3 regions of the Gordonia sp. NPDC003504 genome follow, and region 3 is predicted to be linked to each of the others. Evidence: predicted binding sites of a transcription regulator. Region 3 holds the regulator's gene; each other region holds the start of a gene.
The links. The regulator LexA, encoded in region 3, represses DNA repair genes until DNA is damaged. The targets are predictions, from matches to a motif close to CGAACANNTGTTCG.
Positions count from the first base shown of each region.

Region 1: ACWDPV_RS15315 (error-prone DNA polymerase) is a predicted target of LexA. The motif match lies at 1,142-1,155, and genes of this name have one in related genera.
Region 2: ACWDPV_RS00775 (DUF222 domain-containing protein) is a predicted target of LexA. The motif match lies at 1,911-1,924, and genes of this name have one in related genera.

Region 1 is NZ_JBSFPC010000007.1:261,724-265,001, reverse strand. Features, by position in the region: gene ACWDPV_RS15315 (error-prone DNA polymerase) at 1-1,130, opposite strand, end outside; partial or broken gene ACWDPV_RS15310 (helix-turn-helix domain-containing protein) at 1,550-1,905, opposite strand; gene ACWDPV_RS15305 (ArsR/SmtB family transcription factor) at 2,062-2,424, shown strand; gene arsB (ACR3 family arsenite efflux transporter) at 2,421-3,278, shown strand, end outside.
Region 2 is NZ_JBSFPC010000001.1:166,121-169,398, forward strand. Features, by position in the region: gene ACWDPV_RS00770 (hypothetical protein) at 114-1,751, opposite strand; gene ACWDPV_RS00775 (DUF222 domain-containing protein) at 1,951-3,278, shown strand, end outside.
Region 3 is NZ_JBSFPC010000016.1:69,309-72,586, forward strand. Features, by position in the region: gene hrpA (ATP-dependent RNA helicase HrpA) at 1-100, shown strand, start outside; gene nrdR (transcriptional regulator NrdR) at 74-580, opposite strand; gene ACWDPV_RS21930 (LysM peptidoglycan-binding domain-containing protein) at 605-871, opposite strand; gene lexA (transcriptional repressor LexA) at 1,488-2,228, shown strand; gene ptsP (phosphoenolpyruvate--protein phosphotransferase) at 2,268-3,278, opposite strand, start outside.

The DNA.
Region 1 (3,278 bases), on a different contig from region 3:
TGCCGCGTGGGGGTGCCATACCTCGCGGCGGCCCGGGTCATCGTGAGATGCCGCAGCCAGGTGGCCTCGGTGTGCCCGTCGGGAACATCGAAGGGCGGCAGTTTCGGTGCGATCAAACCCAATTCGAAGGCGCAGTCGGCAGCGATCTGCACGGCGTTGTCGATCGCCTCGGGATGTGCGGGCAACATCCGAGCCATCTCGTCGCCACTGCGCAGGTGCGCTCCGCCGACCCCGGGCATCCATCCCTCGATGGTCTCGATGTCGGTGCGGGCCCGTACCGCCGCCATCGCCATCGCCAGCCGACGTCGTGGCGGTCCGGCGAAATGGGCTCCGGCGGTGGCCACCGTCGGTATCCCGAACCGGGTGGCCAGACCGGCCAGCGCCGCGTTGCGGGCATCGTCGTCGGGAAGCCCCTGCGCGGTGAGTTCGACGACCACACCACCGGCTCCGTAGCGGTCGATCAGACCACCGAGCGCCTTCTCCGCGGCCGGGAGCCCCCCGCGATCCAGCGCTCGGCGCACCGCCCCCTTACGACAGCCGGTCAGCACAAGCCAATGTCCGGCGTCGGCGATGAGGCGGTCGGCGTCGTAGCGCAGCAGCCCCTTCTCGCCTCCGGACATGTGTGCGTCGGCGATCACCCGCGACAGTCGCCGATATCCCTCACTGTCTCGCGCCAGCACCAGCAGATGTTCGCCGGGCGGATCCGTCACGCCGGTCCGGGCCACATCCGGCTGCAGCGACAGCTCCGCACCGAACACCGTCGGCATGCCGAATTCCCTTGCCGCCTCGGCGAATCGCACCACGCCGTAGAAGCCGTCGTGGTCGGTGATCGACAATGCCGTCAGATCCAGCCGCTGCGCCTCGGCGACCATCTCCTCGGGCATCGACGCGCCGTCGAGAAAGCTGTAGGCGCTGTGCGCGTGCAGTTCCGCGTAGCGGACCGACGAGGACTCGGTCCGGATCTCCGGCGCCACGTAGGGTCCACGCTTACGTGACCAGGCCGGCGAGTCCCCACCGTCGCCGGGGCCGAAGAACTCACCGGGACGATCGTGACCGTCGGAGGCGCGCGCACGCCCGGAGAGGACTCGCTCCATCTCCGACCACGTCGGTGGCCCCTGGTTCCAACCCATCCGTTCATCATAGAACATGCGTTCGATACTGGTCATCGCACCGGCCGTCGAGGTCTGTGATGTATCGGTACATAGGTGACAGTTCTGCGTCAGGCCATCGGTGACACTTGGTGTGTCAGGACTTCGGTGACGGTCTGGTCTTCGTGGGGCGTGGGCCGCGGGGTTGTCGATTGCCGACGTAGCTAACTCCGGGAGTGGGTCGAGGGTGCTCGACAACGACCTCTCCGTCGGTGTTGGCGATGACGACCGTGTTCCGCGAGGCCGGTGTGGCTCACCGTGAACCGAAGAAGAAGCCTCGCTCGGCGTGGCGGCGGTTCGTCTATCCGGCACCGGACGCGTGCTGGCAACTCGATGGCACCGAATATGTAGGTGACTGCATCCACGCTGACGGTCCCGGAGGTACTGACAGTTCGGAGCAGGACAAGAGCCAGCGATGCCGTCGAGGGGACCTCCGTCAGGCCCATCGACTGCATCTTGTCATGCACGCTGATCGGTTCGTGATCCAGACCGGAAGCCTCTAGGGCAGCGCGCACCGCGACTGCTTGCCCTTGACCTCGTCACTCAGCGCCGACGGGCTCGACTTCGGGCGGCGGGTGCGGGGTTCCAGCACCGCCGCGGCCCCCTCGTCCTTGGCACGTTTACGCAACTCGTAGAACGACTTCCGGGAAATTCCGTGTTCGGCGCAGAACGTCGAGACCACTCCGCGCGGTGCATCATCAGGCCACTGCGAGATAGCCAGACGCACGACAGGGTCGATAGGGTTGTTAACAGCCACCGTCTGAGCGTTGAGTGCGGCAGCGTGATCTGACCCGACGAGGTCGGTTCGATCGAAGCCCAACCGACAGCGTGTCGTGGATATCGATGCGAAACACAAGCCTGCCTCCAGATCGGTCGTCTTGTCGCCTGAATCGACGTGTATCAATATTGACGTGTGTCGAATAAGAATCTCCTGCCGCCACCCGGCCGCGGCCTCAGCACTGACGAGACCGGGGCTGTCACCCCACTGTTGAAGGCGCTCGCGGACCCGGTTCGGCTGCGGTTGCTCTCGGAGGTCGCTGCGCATCCGGGCGGCGAGGCGTGCGTGTGCGACATCTCCGGACCGTTCGAGCTGTCGCAGCCGACGATCTCGCATCATCTGAAGGTTCTGCGTCAGGCAGGTCTGGTGACGAGCGAACGGCGCGCGACCTGGGTGTACTACCGCGTGAATACCGAAGCATTGCAACAACTGTCAGTCCTGCTGGGAGATCTCGCCACGGTCGTGGGGGAAACGCGTTCGTGCGAGGCCGACCAGTGACCGCCACCGACACCGCGGTCGCGGGAAAGTTGTCGATGCTCGACCGGTTCCTACCGGTGTGGATCGGCGCCGCGATGGTCGCCGGCCTGCTGCTCGGCCGAGTTGTCCCGGGCCTGGGTGACACCCTGGCGGCGGTAGAACTCGACGGCATCTCGCTGCCGATCACCCTCGGCCTGCTGATCATGATGTACCCGGTGCTGGCCAAGGTGCGCTACGACCGGCTCGATTCGGTCACCGGTGACCGTCGCCTGCTGCTCGGATCGCTTCTGCTCAACTGGATCATCGGACCGGCGTTGATGTTCGCGCTGGCCTGGCTGCTACTCCCGGATCTGCCGGAATACCGGACCGGACTGATCATCGTCGGACTGGCCCGCTGCATCGCGATGGTCATCATCTGGAACGACCTGGCCTGCGGTGACCGCGAAGCCGCTGCCGTCCTCGTCGCGCTGAACTCGGTGTTCCAGGTGATCATGTTCGCCGTGCTGGGCTGGTTCTACCTCTCGGTGCTACCCGGCTGGCTCGGCCTGGAACAGACCACGATCGACGCCTCGCCGTGGCAGATCGCGAAGTCGGTCCTGATCTTCCTCGGCATCCCCCTGGTCGCCGGCTACCTCACCCGCCGCATCGGCGAACGGACCAAAGGCCGCGACTGGTACGAATCCTCGTTCCTCCCGCGGTTGGGTCCGTGGGCGCTCTACGGGCTGCTCTTCACCATCGTCATCCTGTTCGCCTTGCAGGGTGAGCAGATCACCTCGCAACCCTGGGACGTCGTGCGGATCGCGCTCCCGCTGCTGATCTATTTCGCGGTGATGTGGGGCGGCGGATTCCTCCTCGGCGCCGTGATGGGACTCGGT
Region 2 (3,278 bases), on a different contig from region 3:
ACTGTAACCAACGAAGGCGACGACTCGGCCGCGCAAACCGCCCCGCGTCGGAATCGATCGCGGGGCGGTGTGCGGCGGGTTGTGCCGCGCGTTCTGTAGAACCCGGGGAACCGTCAGTTGGCGCCGGTCACCGTCGGGGTCGAGCCGTTGGAGCTCGACGTGTCATCGTCGTCGGAGTCATCGGATTGATCGGTGTCGTCGGTCGACCCGGTCGACGGGGTTGCGGCTGTCGAGCGGCTCGTCGAGGTCGACGTCTTGCTGCTCGAGCTTGACGAGCTCGACGAGCTCGCCGTAGAGCCCGATGTCGCCGTCGCCGACGATGAGGTGGTCGACGGTGAGGTGGTTGTGGTTGTGGCCGAATCGCTTTCCGTGTCATCGTCGTCGGTCTCCGAGATCGCCGCGGACCGCAGCAGGCCGGCACTCGGGGTCGTGGACGTCGACGTCAGGGCGCGCGTCGAGACGAGCGACGACGCGGACGTCGAACCGGTCGTGTACGGCCCCAGCGGCTGCAGACCGAACGGGAACGTGCTCTGCGGAATCGAAATGATCGGGATGATCTGGTCGGTGTCGAGATCCCCGAGGGCGATCGTCGGCAATGTCAGGCCGTTGGGGCGGACGGAACCGTTGATCGTGGTTGTCGGGAAGATCGTGATGGTCGATCCGAGCCAGTTCACCGTGACCGGCGCCGACAATCCGTAGTCACTCGTCAGGGCCAGGAGGGAATCACCGCCGAGCGACAGGCGGATGAAGTCCTGGCTGAGTGACGGGGTCTGCCCGGCGAAGATGTCGGTGATGACCTCGCCCAGCACGTTGGTGGTGTCGAAGAGCACCGACGACGGATCGGTCAACGCGAACTGCACCTGCGGAATGCTCTGCAGCTGATCGAGCTTGAAGTCGAAGGTGCCCAACACATTTGCACACGCACCGACGTTCTCGGCGTAGGCCGCTGTCAGTCCGCCGTAGCAGCCGACGGATTGGATGGCGGGGATCTTGAGCCCGGTGTTCACACTAAGAAGGGTCAACGGAATCTCATCGGTGGTCCAGGCATTCGCGATGCCCACCAAGGCGAACGCATAGGCACTGCGACCACCACTGGCACCTGCGGTAGCCAGACTCAGAGGCAAGTACGAGATAGCAGTGGCCTTGCCACCTCCCGACGCGAACGCAAACTGGAAGCCGTTGCCGATTACCGTCGCCGAACCATCAGCAGCGGGAGGAGTCGGAAGCGATGTCGGGAGCCTGAGATCGGAATTCAGCCACTCCAAGAAACCGTTCAGAGCGGTCAGGACACCTCCCGCACTGTCTACAAGCCCTTTCACCGGGTCGTAAACCGCAACTGGAACCAGCTCGATGCTGGTGGGGCTCACGATGGCAATGCCGAGCCCACCCATGTCGGTGCTGGACTGAGTGCAATCCGCTCCGCCGTTGGGGTCGCCGCCTGAAGCGCACATCTCCAGGCGCCACTGTTCAAGGAGTTCAGCCCCGCCGTCGCTCAGCGCGTCCGCGACTACCTGACCAAGTGGATTAGTGGAGTCGTAGTCATCATCCAGCCAGTCAACAAGGGCGGATAAGTCGCTGTAGTCGGCCGCCCGCGCCTGCCCCTCCCCCATGGTCACGCCGATGCCGAGGGTCAGGACGGTGAGGATGGCGATCATCCCGGCGGTGATCCGGCGGTGCCGCCGAGGTCCGCGTTGGGTCCCGGAAAGATGTTCGGGGCGTTCCGTTTCCGGACGCAACGGGGTGGTGCTCATGCAGTGGTCTCCTGTTTCCTTAAGAGAAGCTGAGACAGTTAACCACGAGTAACCCTGCCCACGCACGCGATCCACAAACTCCGTTGATCCACAGATTCCGGGGTGGTCGTGCTCGTCAGAATTTTTTGTCGGTGGCCGTCACTACAATGATGGTCAGATCGAAGAGAGCTTCGACGGTCATCATGTTCGAGGGGCGACGATGAGCACAGTACCTCTATCCACCAGGATTCGTGCCGACGTGCGGGATGCGTTGCTGAACCAGGGCCCGTCTCCGTGGCCTGGATTGCCGGCCGAGTTCTTGTTCGGGGTGGACGTCGATCGGTTGGATCAGCATTCGATCAACGAGGTGCTGGTGGCGATGACCGAGTTGGACCGGTGCCGTTCCTATATGGCGTGGCTGGATTACTTCTTCATCGCGTATCTGGTGACGTGTCTGACCGATCATCGGTTGGATGAGTCGGCGGAGTACGCGCAGATCGTGGCCGAACACATCGCACGCACCCGCAACCTGGCGAACGCGACCACCCGACGGTTGGTGGATGAGGCGATCGTGATGGCCATCCGGCTGCCCAAGACCGGGCGGGCATTACGCGAGGGGCGGATCAGTCACAGTCAGTTCCGGACCCTGATCGACCGCACCAGCCTGCTCGATCCCGGCCCGGCACTGCATCCGAACACCGCACTGGTCGACGCCGCGATCGCGGACCGGTTGTTCGAGCGGACCGGGCAGTGGCCGGCAACCAGCTTGCGGGACATGGCCGACAAAATCGTGTTCCAGCATGCCCCGGACGCGGTGCGTGAACCGCGGAAGCGGAACCTGGAGGGGCGTGCTGTGTTCGTCCACTACGAGGGGGATGGGACCGGGGAGATCACCGGCACCATGTCCGCGGAGAACATCACGATCGCGGAGAAGACGATCAGTGCGTTGGCCGACTGCGCCTGTCGGAAGGATCCGCGGACGCGGCGGCAACGTCAGGCCGATGCCATGTACTCGTTGTTGTCGGGGACGCAGTTCGCGTGTGAGTGCGGGCGTGAGGACTGTTCCGCGGTGATCCCGGAGCCGGGCTGTATTCCGGATGTGCAGATCGTGTTGCACGTGATTGCCGATGAGACCACCGCTGCGGCGATCGAGGAACGCCAACGACAACAAGAACAGGAACAGCAGGAGCGGGAACAACACGAGCAGAAGCAGTCGGCGGCCGCCGACAGCGAATCCGATAGCAGTGCAACCGAATCGGTGGTCCAGTCACGGCGGACGCGACCGAAACCAGTACCCGAACCGATCGCGGAGGCCGACACGGGTGCGGCCCAGATGTCGCTACTCGACGAGAGCGGTCCCTCTGACGCGGAAGGTGCAGACGCGGAACAGGCACCCGAACCCGAGTCTCGCACCGAGTCCGAGCCCGAGTCGGACGCCGACGTGGGCGTGGCGCGGATGCCGCTGCTCGAGGACCGCGGCTCCGAGGAGAGCAACTGCGACTCCGGCGGAGGAGTCACCGAACCGGGCACTTCCGCGGAACCGGCGCC
Region 3 (3,278 bases):
GGTCGAGGAACTGCGGGTGGGTCTGTTCGCCCAGCGGCTGGGCACCCGATATCCGATCTCGGAGAAGCGCGCGTTACGAACCCTGGATCGACTCGGCTGAGAGGGCGTCGGATGTATCCGTGCCGTTGCGCCGCGTGAGGTTGCCCTGCAAATCGTCGATCTCGCGTTGGAAGTCCTCGAGGGAATCGAACGACCGGTACACCGACGCGAACCGCAGATAGGCGACCTCGTCGAGGTCGCGCAACGGTTTGAGAATGGCGAGACCGACCTCGTTGCTGGGGATCTCCGCAACGCCCGAGGCGCGCACCGTCTCTTCGACCTGCTGCGCCAACTGGGCCAGATCGTCCTCGTGGACGTGCCGTCCCTGGCACGCGCGGCGCACCCCGCGCATCACCTTCTCCCGACTGAACGGTTCGGTGACGCCGTTGCGCTTGACCACCGCCAGCACGGCGGTCTCCACGGTGGAGAATCGTCGGCCACAGGCGCTGCACGAACGGCGACGACGGATCGCCTGTCCCTCGTCGGCGACTCGGGAGTCGATGACCTTGGTGTCATCATTCCTGCAGAACGGGCAGCGCATGCATCGAGAATAGCGCCTCACCGTTCAGCGATATGCGGGCGTCAGCAGCGCCTGACCGACACGCAGGGCGCTGCCACCCATGTCGTTGAGCTCGACGATCTGGTCGATGACCGCCTGCCGCGGCATCTCGGGTGCCACGCGCGCGGCGACGGAATTCAGCGACTCCCCCGCCCGGACGTGCACCACCTGCGTGGCCACCGGCGTTGGGGCGGCGGATTCCTGGTAATCGCTGCCGGCGACACCGATCAGCCACACCAGCATCGCCAGCGCCACCCCGGTCAGCAGGGCCACCGCGGCACCGCGACGGCCCGCCCGACGGGACTGCGACGCGAGCCCGGCGCACGGCGTCCCGGCCGGGCGCCTGGGGATCGCGACCCGAGGCCGGTCGACCGGACGATTGTCGGCGGGGCGGTGGAGGTGCCGGTGCCGCGCCACCGGGGTGGCGCGGCGAGCCGGCCGTCCTGCGTGCACGATCGCGCCGCACCGGGGCGTGACATCGTCTCGCACCGCACACCGGGCGTCGGGAAAGGCACCCAAACGGGCACCGGACGGGGTGCGCCGAACCGTCGCCCGACGCGCCTGACCTGCGGTTTCATTGCGAACCAAGGTGTTCTGCATGAGAGTCTCCGATCTCGATCACTTCTCGATCACTTCTCGATCACTCGTTCGAGGAACTGATGTTCGAAGTTCTATCACGCACCTCCGACAATTTCTCGCGACACGTCGAACAAGTGTTTGAAGTTGTCGGTGACCTGGACTAACCTGGCCGTTGACCAGCAGCGCAGACCCGCGGACAGCCCCCGCCGCACCCCGGACAACCGACCGCATCGGACAACCGACTGCACGGGACAACCGACAACACCGTCCGACCACAGCAGAGTTTCCGACCGAAAGGATCGAACACCCGATGAGTGAGAAGAACCGACGTTCGACGACGTCGACGTCGTCGACCAAGCGCGGCCGCGGGCCGGCCGCCGCCGACGAGCCGGAGGTCCCGTTCGACGCGGTGGCCGCGGAGGCCTCGCTCACGCCGCGTCAGCGGGGCGTGCTCGATGTGATCCGCAAGTCGGTGCGCGAGCGCGGCTATCCGCCGAGCATCCGCGAGATCGGCGACGCCGTCGGGCTGGCCTCGACGTCGTCGGTCGCTCATCAGCTGCGGACACTGGAACGCAAGGGACTGCTCAAGCGCGACCACAACCGCCCGCGTGCGGTCAACGTGCAGGACGGCGAGCACACCCCGCCGGACGACACCGCGGTCGCGTCGAATCTGCCCGCCCCCACCTTCGTTCCGGTTCTCGGACGCATCGCGGCCGGTGGACCGATCCTCGCCGAGGAGGCCGTCGAGGACGTCTTCCCGCTGCCGCGTGAACTCGTCGGCGAGGGATCACTGTTCCTGCTGAAGGTGGTCGGCGAGTCGATGATCGACGCCGCGATCTGCGACGGCGACTGGGTCGTCGTGCGCCAGCAGAACGTGGCCGACAACGGTGACATCGTCGCCGCGATGATCGACGGCGAGGCCACCGTGAAGACCTTCAAGCGCAAGGACGGTCATGTGTGGCTGATGCCGCACAATGAGCATTTCGAACCGATTCCCGGCGACGACGCCGCCATCCTGGGCAAGGTCGTCACGGTGATGCGCCGGATCTGATCCGACCCCGGGCCCGCCCGATGCGGCGCTCGCCGAGGTTCAGCCGGCGAGCGCCGCGGTGGCGGCGGCACGTGCGGCCGCGGGTGAGGAGGTCGCCAGTGCTGCACTCGCTGCGGCGCGGCACGCATCGAGGGTGACGCCACCGAGTTTGGCGCCGACCGCTGCCGACGCCGCCGGCGCACTCGACAACGAAGTGACGCCGAGTCCGACGAGTACGCAGGCCAGCAGCGGATCGGCGGCGGCCTCACCGCAGACGCCGACAGGTTTGTCCATTCGCTTTCCGGCCTCGGCCACCATCGAGATGAGCGCGAGCACCGCGGGCTGCCACGGATCGGTGAGTTCGGCCAGATCGGCCGACATCCGGTCGGCCGCCATCGTGTACTGCGTCAGGTCGTTGGTACCGATCGACACGAAGTCGACCTCGGCGAGGATCGACGACGCGAGTATCGCGGCGGACGGGATCTCGACCATCACGCCGGCGACCAGGCCGCGCCCGCGCACTGCGGCCGCGAACTCCGCGGCCTCCTCGGCCGAGGCGATCATCGGCGCCATCACCCACGGAGTACTTCCGGTCTCGCGGGCCGCCGCCGCGATCGCGTTGAGTTGCCCGGCCCGGATCTCCGGGTGTCGAGCGGTGATCCGATTACCCCGGACTCCCAGGGCCGGGTTGGCCTCGGTGCCATGGTCGACGAATTTCAACGGCTTGTCCGAACCCGCGTCGAGCGTCCGCACGACGACCTTCCTGCCCGCGAACGCCTCCAGCACCTCGCGGTAGAGCTCGGTCTGCTCGGCCACCGTGGGCGCCTCGGCGCTGTCGAGGAAGGCCAGCTCGGTGCGGAACAGGCCCACTCCCTCGACCGGATATGCGGTGGCGGCGCGCGCGGAGACGCCGTCGGCCACGTTGGCCAGGATGTCCACCGCGTGACCGTCGGCGGTGCGCCCCGGCCCCGTCCAGCCCGCCACGAGTTCCGCCTCGCGTCGGCTCTCATCGACGGCCACCCGTGCCTGATCCGGATCCGGTTCCACCACAACGGTTCCCGCGGTGCCGTC